2 regions of the Martelella sp. FOR1707 genome follow, and region 1 is predicted to be linked to the other one. Evidence: predicted binding sites of a transcription regulator. Region 1 holds the regulator's gene; the other holds the start of a gene.

Region 1 (4,239 bases):
CGGCATAGATGATGAAGATATTGAGCCAGGCGGTTCCTTCTTCGGGATGGCGAAAGATCTTCGCCGCGCCGAACCCGATGACGATCAGCCCGAAGAACGGGAAAAGCAGTGCTAGAATATCGGCCATGGCTCCGGTCGCTTGGTGGCGGGCAGCTAGCCGATGCGCGAGAGCACCGGAAAGGTCTGCTGAAACCAGATCGCCATATCGGCAATGAAGCCGAAAAGAAAGGCGACGCCGGTGAGAATCAGCAGCACGCCCATGATTTTCTCGACAGCGCCCAGATGTTTGCGAAACCGCGTCAGAAACCGCATGAAGGCGCCGGAGAAATAGGCCGCGATCCAGAACGGCACGGCAAGGCCGAGCGAATAGACCGCCAGCAGAACCGCTCCGTTCGAAACCGTCGCCTTGGTGGCGGCCACGGCGAGAATCGCGCCCAGCACCGGCCCGATGCACGGCGTCCAGCCGAAGGCGAAGGCGAGCCCCATAATATAGGCGCCTGTCACGCTTGCCGGCTTGCCGCCGCCGTGAAACCGCGCCTCGCGCGAAAGAATCGAAATCCGCAGCACGCCCAGGAAATGCAGGCCCATCAAAATGATGATCACGCCGCCGACCTTGCTCAGAATATCCATATACTGGCGCAGCAGCTGTCCGATGGTGGACGCGCCCGCGCCGAGCGCCACGAAGATCGTCGCGAATCCGAGCGTGAAGAAGAAGGCCGGCAGCAGCACCGCCCACTGGCTTGCCGGCTTGGCTTCGCCGCCGCCCTTCAACTGGTCGACCGAGATCCCCGCCATGTAGCAGAGATAGGGCGGCACCAGCGGCAGCACGCAGGGCGAAAGAAAGGACAGCGCGCCGGCCAGAAGCGCGCTCAGAAGGGAAATATCGCCAATCGACAAGAAACCTGCTCCAACACCTAAGAAATCGGGCGCGGGCGATGTCCGCGCCCCATTCCCGCGGCGACGAAAATGGCCGCGGAATGCGTCCGCGGGTCTTAAACCAGATGACCGGTCAAATCCAATCACCTTTCCGCGCGCCGAAAACCGCCGTATTATCGCTTTGGCGGCGAGATTCCGGGTTGACCTTGGATAAGACCCTTTCTATGTTCCGCCCACTTTCAGCCGGGCATCCGGCTCGGGAGAGCGTAGCTCAGCCGGTAGAGCAACTGACTTTTAATCAGTAGGTCCAGGGTTCGAACCCCTGCGCTCTCACCATTTGTTTTTCAGCCGGTTTTGATTTTCCTTCCCCGCTTCGTTAAAACGCGGCCAAGCGCCAGGCGTATCAATCTCGGGGGACCGCATGCCGCATATGTTCGTCAATCGACCGCGTCTTCATGACGTGATTGCCGATACGCCGGCTAAGCGAAAGAATTTCCGCTGGGAGACGATCAACGCGATGGCCTACCAGGCCGGTGGGCTGATCTTCATTTTCGGCAGCATCTGCTTCTTTCCGGCGCTCTCGGCCTATGCCGATCTTGGCGCCTGGATATTCTTCTTCGGATCGCTGATCTATCTGCTCGTGACCGGCCATGACCTGATCGAGGTCTTCGTTTACGCTAGGCAGCGCAACGCCCCGGAAACGCTGTGGGACAGGCTGGAGGCCTGGGCGGCGTGGACCTATGTCTTCGGAACCGTGCTGTTCGTGGTTGGCAGTATTTTCTTCCTGTCTTCCGTCGACCTTCCCAAGGCCGGCGCTTGGTGCTTCATCATCGGCAGCGTCTTGTTCGTGATCGGCGCGGTGATCAACGTCATCCAGATCGTCCAGGCCGACGATCTCGTCACCCTGCAGATGATGAACCTGACCGCGCTGACCTTCGTGGTCGGCTCGGCGCTCTTTGCCGTCGCTTCGATCCCCTATCTCTGGACGCTTGCCAGCGAGCGCGACGAAACCCTGCTCGATGGTTTCCTGGCGTGGCAATATCTGGTCGGCAGCGTCCTGTTCTTCATCGGCGGCCTGTTCAACTATCGCCGCGCCTATCGCGTCGTCGCCGCAGCACTCGGAAAGCCGACGCCCTATGCGCGCCACCCGCTGAAGCCGCTTGCGCCCCGTCGGAGGAAGCCCTGGGAAAAGTGACCGCTGCCCCAAACCCCGGCCTTGGTTGCCGATTCGCCGCGACCGGGGACAGTGGCCGCGAACGCGCAGCACAGCCCCTGCGTCGCAAGCGCTTCCGCGCACTTGCGGAACACAGTGAGAACATGTATATTCGTTCTGGATTTGTTTCGAAGGGCCAGGGGCAGGAAATGCTGACACGCAAACAACAGGAATTGCTGTATTTCATTCATGAACGGATGAAAGAGACCGGCATTCCGCCGTCCTTCGACGAAATGAAGGAGGCGCTCGACCTCGCGTCGAAATCCGGCATTCACCGCCTGATCACCGCGCTGGAGGAACGCGGCTTCATCCGCCGGCTCCCCAACCGCGCCCGCGCGCTCGAAATCCTGCGCATGCCGGACAGCGCGATCGGCCAGCAGCCGCGCCGGGGCTTCTCGCCAAGCGTGATCGAGGGCTCTCTCGGCAAGAAGCAGGAAGAGCCGAAGGCGCCGGCCAGCGCCAATGACGGCGGCTCGGCGGGGATTCCGGTCATGGGCCGGATCGCCGCCGGCGTGCCGATCTCCGCGATCCAGGAAAATACCCATCAGATCACCGTGCCGGCGGAAATGCTGGGCGCGGGCGAACATTACGCGCTGGAGGTGCAGGGCGATTCGATGATCGAGGCCGGGATTTTCGACGGCGACACCGTGATCATCCGCAATATCTCCACCGCCTCGCCCGGCGATATCGTCGTGGCGCTCGTCAATGACGAGGAGGCGACGCTGAAGCGGTTCCGCCGCAAGGGCGCCTCGATCGCGCTGGAAGCGGCCAATCCGGCCTACGAGACCCGTATCTTTTCGGCAAACCAGGTCAAGGTGCAGGGCAAGCTGGTCGGCCTGATCCGTCGTTACCACTGAAGGTGAGCGTCTCAGGAACCGAGATGACCGGCAGATATTCGCCGGAGCGCCAGTCATAAAGCCGGTGCCTGTTCCACGGGCGGGTCAATGCTCTGACCGATGTGCTGACTGAGATCGTCATCGGGCCGCAGGATGGTTTGGCTGACGGGGGCGGTTGCGCCTTCGCATCCGCGATGCCTCCCGGCAACGGATTGGCATTACCTGCCTGCTGATCGGGTTCGCCGACCCTGCCCGGCTCCGCGACCGAGCGCCGTATGTCGCCGTCGTCCATATCGCGACGGTCGGCCGGCGGCAGCGTGAATTGAAAGGCGCCGTGCTGGCGACGCATTGCTGGCGTGACGAGGTATGCGCCGGAACGGCAGGTCTGGAATCCGGGGCGGTAACGGCTGACGACGATATCGGCATTGTCGCAGGCAAGGCCGGCAAAGGCCGGCCGGTCGACCGTCATGATCCTGCGGCCCATCATGGTCGCATAGCACCACGCATCTTTCTTGCAGCGGAAGATGCCGGGCGTCCGGCCGGCTTCGGTGATCGTATCGCTGAGCGCCCGCGCGGCGCTCGCCATATCCGCTGCTTCGAGCCGCGCGAAACGATCTTCCTCATTCAGCGCCAGTACGCTTTCCTCAACAGGCGGCAGCGTCTCCGCGAGCGTGAGCGCCGTTTCCCACTGCTCGAACACGAAGGATGGCGGCCGCTTCGTGGTGAGCGCCGCGACATCGCCGGTGACGATCGCCACGAGATCGCCGTCGCCAGCCACCAGGATTTGCGGCGGCGGAGGCTCGGGCGGCCAAGAGATCAGCGCGAAGGAAACCGCTATCGGAATCACACCGAAGAGACGCAGACGCGTGCGCAACAACACGAGCGGCAGGAAGCCGGCGAGAAACAGCAGCAGAAACCCCTTCGGGGCACGGCCGGTGGTGAACGCGCCGCCGAGGCTATCGACCCAAGTCGCGGCCTGCATGACCCAATCAAGCCCCCAGCCCATGACGATCAGAAACGGCGCGTGGAGATTGAGCGGCATGGCGATGAGCGATAAAAGCCCGGCCGGCATGACCACGAAGGTGACCACCGGCATGGCGAGCAGATTGCCAAGCAGCCCGTAGCCCGCGATACGGGAAAAATGATGGATGGCGAACGGCGTCGTCGACAGCCCGCCAATCAGCGCGGTGAGCACGATACCGGAGGCTGCGATCCAGAGCCAGCGGAGCGGCCCGCGACTTTGGCGAAACCCGTCAGCGGGCCGGCGCTGCCATGCGCCATAGCCCGCGATCAGCGCCAGCGTGGCGGCGAAGG
Region 2 (4,239 bases), on a different contig from region 1:
AGCATGGCGGCCAGATGGGCGCTGTAGGTGGATGAGCCGAGAATATAGAGCGGCACTTTCGCGCCGGCGCCGGGATTGGCAAGCAGCCGCTGGCCCTCGACCGGATCATCCATGAGCTGCTGCAATTCGACGATGTCGTTCGGGAAGGTCTGGGCCCCGGCATCGAGATTGCGGCGCAGCGCCCGCGCCGTGTTCATGTCCGTACCCGGCGCACGGCCGAGGCCGAGATCGATGCGTCCCGGATAGAGCGCTTCCAGCGTGCCGAATTGCTCGGCGATCACCAGCGGCGAATGATTGGGCAGCATGATGCCGCCGGAGCCGACGCGGATGGTGCTGGTCGCCCGCGCGGCCTCCGAGATCACCAGCGAGGTCGCGGCACTGGCAATGCCCGTCATGCCGTGATGTTCGGCAAGCCAGAAGCGGGTATAGCCCGCCTCCTCGGCCTTTCTTGCCATCTGCCGCGTGGCATCCAGCGCCTCGGAAATGGTGCCGCCTTCGACAACCGGACAAAGGTCGAGAATGGAAAATTTGGTCATGGAAATCCTGTTCCGAAATCTGTGTCTTTGACACATAATTAGGAACTGGCCGGCTGATTTGCAAAGTCTGCCTGTCGCAATCGCCGAAGAAACCGCTCGCTACCCTGTCTCGCCGGCCATTCGCCTATGGGCCGCCGCGAAATCAATGAAGGCGCGCAGCGGGCGCGGGGTCAGACGGCTGGAATAATAGAGGAAAGGACCTTCGAAATCAGGGCACCAGTCCTCCAGGACGGGCACCAGTTCGCCGGTTTCGAAATGCGGCTCCAGCCAGTTGCGAAAGCTTCCGATAAGCCCGTGGCCGGCAATCGCCAGCTTGACGGCGGCGCGCCAGCCGGCGGTGGCGATGATGAGTCGGGCCGCCGGGTCGAGCCGCAGGATTTCTCCATCCTTCTCGAACTCCCACTCCGTCAGCGCACCTGACGCAAACCGCAACCGGATGCAGTCATGATCCAGCACATCACGTGGATGAATTGGAGTGCCATGACGCGCGAGGTATTCAGGTGCAGCCGCGAGTGCGAAGCGCTGCCGCGCCGGACCGATCGGCGTCGCGATCATGTCCTGCGCCAGATGCTCGCCATAGCGAATGCCCGCGTCGCAGCCGGTGGCGATCATGTCGGTGAAACGGTCATCGACGAGGATTTCCACCCTCACCTCCGGATGGGCCCTCGCGAAACCGTCGAGGATCGGCGGAAGGATATCCTCCATCACGGCGCCCGGCACCTGGATCTTGAGTCGCCCGCGCACCGCACCCTCGCTGCTGGTGGCATCGGCGATGGCTGAACGGGTTTCGGCAACCACCGGCTCCAGCCGCTCGGCCAGCGCCCGGCCAGCTTCGGTCAGGTGAACGCTGCGCGTGGTGCGGATAATCAGCGGTACGCCGAGCTCGGCCTCCAGCCGCGTGATCGTCTCGCTGACCGTGGAGGGCGAATTGCCGAGCCGCCTGGCTGCGGCGCGAAATCCGCCGGTGCGGGCGATCACCAGGAAGGTCAACAGATCATCGAAAGAGGGCAAGGGTCTATTGTTCGGCATGCCGATCACGGTATTCGCAATTGTGCGGATTATCAAGCGAACGCCTGACGCCTATATCCGCTCCATGAAAGCACAAGGAGCACTTCAATGACCTCTCCAGCCTCGGCCGCCGGCCGTTTCACCTTTCCCGGAACGGACATTTCCGTCAACCGCATGGGCTTCGGCGCCATGCAGCTCGCTGGTCCCCATGTTTTCGGTGAACCGAAGGACCCCGACGAATGCCGCGCGGTGCTGCGCGAGGCGCTTGCGCTCGGCATCGACCATATCGACACATCTGACTTCTACGGTCCCTACGTGACCAACCGGCTGATCGCCGAAACGCTTCATCCCTACCCCGACAACCTCACGCTCGTCACCAAGATCGGCGGCTGGCGCGATGACGAGGGCGGCTGGAACATGAACCACGAGCCGGATTTCCTGCGCAAATCGGTCGAGGACAATCTCGAGCGGTTGAAGCTGGATCGGATCGCGATCGTCAACCTGCGCATGGGCAGCGCTACCGGTTTCAGCCAGGATAGCGAAATCGCCGCGCCGATGGAGGCGATGCGAAAGATGCAGGAGGAAGGCCTTATCCAGCATATCGGCATCTCGACCGTCACGGAAAGCCAGATCAGGATTGCCCAGGACATCGCCCCGATCGTCTGCGTGCAGAACCATTACAACCTCATCCACCGCGCCGACGATGCGATGATCGACAGCCTCGCCGCACAGGGGATCGCCTATGTGCCATATTTCCCGCTCGGCGGCTTCCTGCCCTATCAGGCCGACATTCTGGATCAGGTCGCAAACGAACTCGATGCCTCCATCCAGAAGGTTTCGCTCGCCTGGCTGCTGCAGCGCAGCCCGAACATCCTCGTCATTCCCGGCACGTCGTCGCGCGCGCATCTGCGTGATAATATCGCCGCCGCCGAACTGACGCTCGGCGACGAGCACCTGAAGCGGCTTGACGCGATCGCGGCCTGACGCCACCCGCTTCAGCCGACGAAAAACATGCGGATGGCCCGGCTCGGCCCTCCGCATGTTTTTGTTTTGTTCACTTTTATCTGGAAGCCTTGGGGCAAGAACGATAGGGTGAAAACATGGAAAAGACGATTCGCATCATAGGCATTGATCCCGGACTGAGGCGCACCGGCTGGGGCGTTATCGAGACATTGGGGAATTCGCTGAAGTTCATCGATTCCGGCACGGTGACATCCGATGGCGATCTGGACCTGCCTTCACGTCTGCGCCAGCTTCACGACGGGTTGTCGGAAGTGGTGCACGGCTTCCGCCCGGACGAGGCAGCGGTGGAGCAGACCTTCGTCAACAAGGATGCCGTGGCGACGCTGAAACTCGGTCAGGCGCGCGGCATCGCACTGCTGGTGCCCTCGCTTGCCGGACTGCCGGTCGCCGAATACGCGCCCAACGCCGTGAAGAAGGCGGTCATCGGCGTCGGCCATGGCGACAAGCAGCAGATCCACATGATGCTGAAAGTCCTGATGCCGCGCGTGCAGTTCAAGGGCAGCGACGCGGCGGATGCGCTCGCGATCGCCATCTGCCACAGCCACAATCGCGGCGGCAACAAGATGATGAAGGCGGCGATGGCGGCGGGGTAATACCTGCCGGTCTGTCGATAGATTCGGCAGGCACTGAATGAATGATTGGTTGTGAAAAGTGACGCTTGCTCCCATTCCTCTCTCCCGCTGGCGGGAGAGATGCCGCGACAGGGACAGTGAGGGTGGTGCGGCATCTCGTCTCGTGAGGGCGCCCGAGGGGATAGACTCCCCCCTCACTGTCGCTTTCGCGACATCTCTCCCCTCCGGGGCGAGAAGGTTTGGGGGCTATGCGGCGAGTGAACGGCAAGCAGCACACGCTGCGAGAACAAGAGGCATACGCGTGAAGGCGGCACGTCAAAAGGAAAGAACTGCATGATCGGCAAGCTCAAGGGCGTGGTTGACGAGATCGGCGACGATCATGTCGTGGTTGACGTTCATGGCGTCTGCTACGTCGCCTACTGTTCGGCGCGCACGCTGTCGCGCATCGGGTCGCCCGGCGAGGCGGTGGTGCTGTTCATCGAGACCTTCGTGCGCGAGGACCAATTGCGCCTCTACGGCTTCATGAGCGCGGAAGAGCGCGGCTGGTTCAACCTGCTGCAGAGCGTGCAGGGCGTCGGCGCTCGCGTGGCGCTGGCGATCCTTTCCACGCTGTCGGCAGGCGAGGTCGCCAATGCGATCGCCCTTGGCGACAAGACCGCGGTATCGCGCGCGCCGGGCGTCGGGCCGAAGGTCGCGACCCGCATTGTCACCGAACTCAAGAACAAGGTCCCGGCCGGGCTTTCACTCGGCGACAGCGAAGCGATTTCCTTCCGCAAGGAGGTTGGGGAAGGCGCCGCGCCCGCCGCCGTTTCCGATGCAATTTCCGCGCTCACCAATCTCGGCTATTCCCGCGATCAGGCCGCAGGCGCCATCTCCGCCGCGTTGAAACAGGTTGGAGAGGAGGCCCCGAGCGCGACGCTGATAAGGCTCGGACTGAAGGAATTGTCGCAGTAATTCTTTCATGATAGCATATTCCTTACAAATTCCTTCCAGTAAGGAGATCCGAAATGAGCGTCTACTACGGCACCCTGACTTCCAAGGGACAAACCACGATTCCCGTTGAAGTGCGCCAGATGTTGAATCTGAAACCGGGCGACCGT

Evidence for each region. The regulator LexA, encoded in region 1, represses DNA repair genes until DNA is damaged. The targets are predictions, from matches to a motif close to TGTTCNNNNTGTGTTCNG.
Region 2: ruvC (crossover junction endodeoxyribonuclease RuvC) is a predicted target of LexA. The motif match lies at 2,585-2,602, and genes of this name have one in related genera.

What each region holds. Positions count from the first base shown of each region.
Region 1 covers NZ_JBAKFP010000010.1:82,248-86,486, forward strand. The annotation lists gene V6765_RS22585 (AEC family transporter) at 1-127, opposite strand, end outside; gene V6765_RS22590 (cytochrome c biogenesis CcdA family protein) at 154-897, opposite strand; tRNA gene V6765_RS22595 (tRNA-Lys) at 1,137-1,212, shown strand; gene V6765_RS22600 (YrhK family protein) at 1,298-2,071, shown strand; gene lexA (transcriptional repressor LexA) at 2,239-2,946, shown strand; gene V6765_RS22610 (ComEC/Rec2 family competence protein) at 2,900-4,239, opposite strand, start outside.
Region 2 covers NZ_JBAKFP010000006.1:57,098-61,336, forward strand. The annotation lists gene V6765_RS17305 (LLM class flavin-dependent oxidoreductase) at 1-536, opposite strand, end outside; gene V6765_RS17310 (LysR substrate-binding domain-containing protein) at 636-1,565, opposite strand; gene V6765_RS17315 (oxidoreductase) at 1,653-2,528, shown strand; gene ruvC (crossover junction endodeoxyribonuclease RuvC) at 2,645-3,160, shown strand; gene ruvA (Holliday junction branch migration protein RuvA) at 3,473-4,093, shown strand; gene V6765_RS17330 (AbrB/MazE/SpoVT family DNA-binding domain-containing protein) at 4,147-4,239, shown strand, end outside.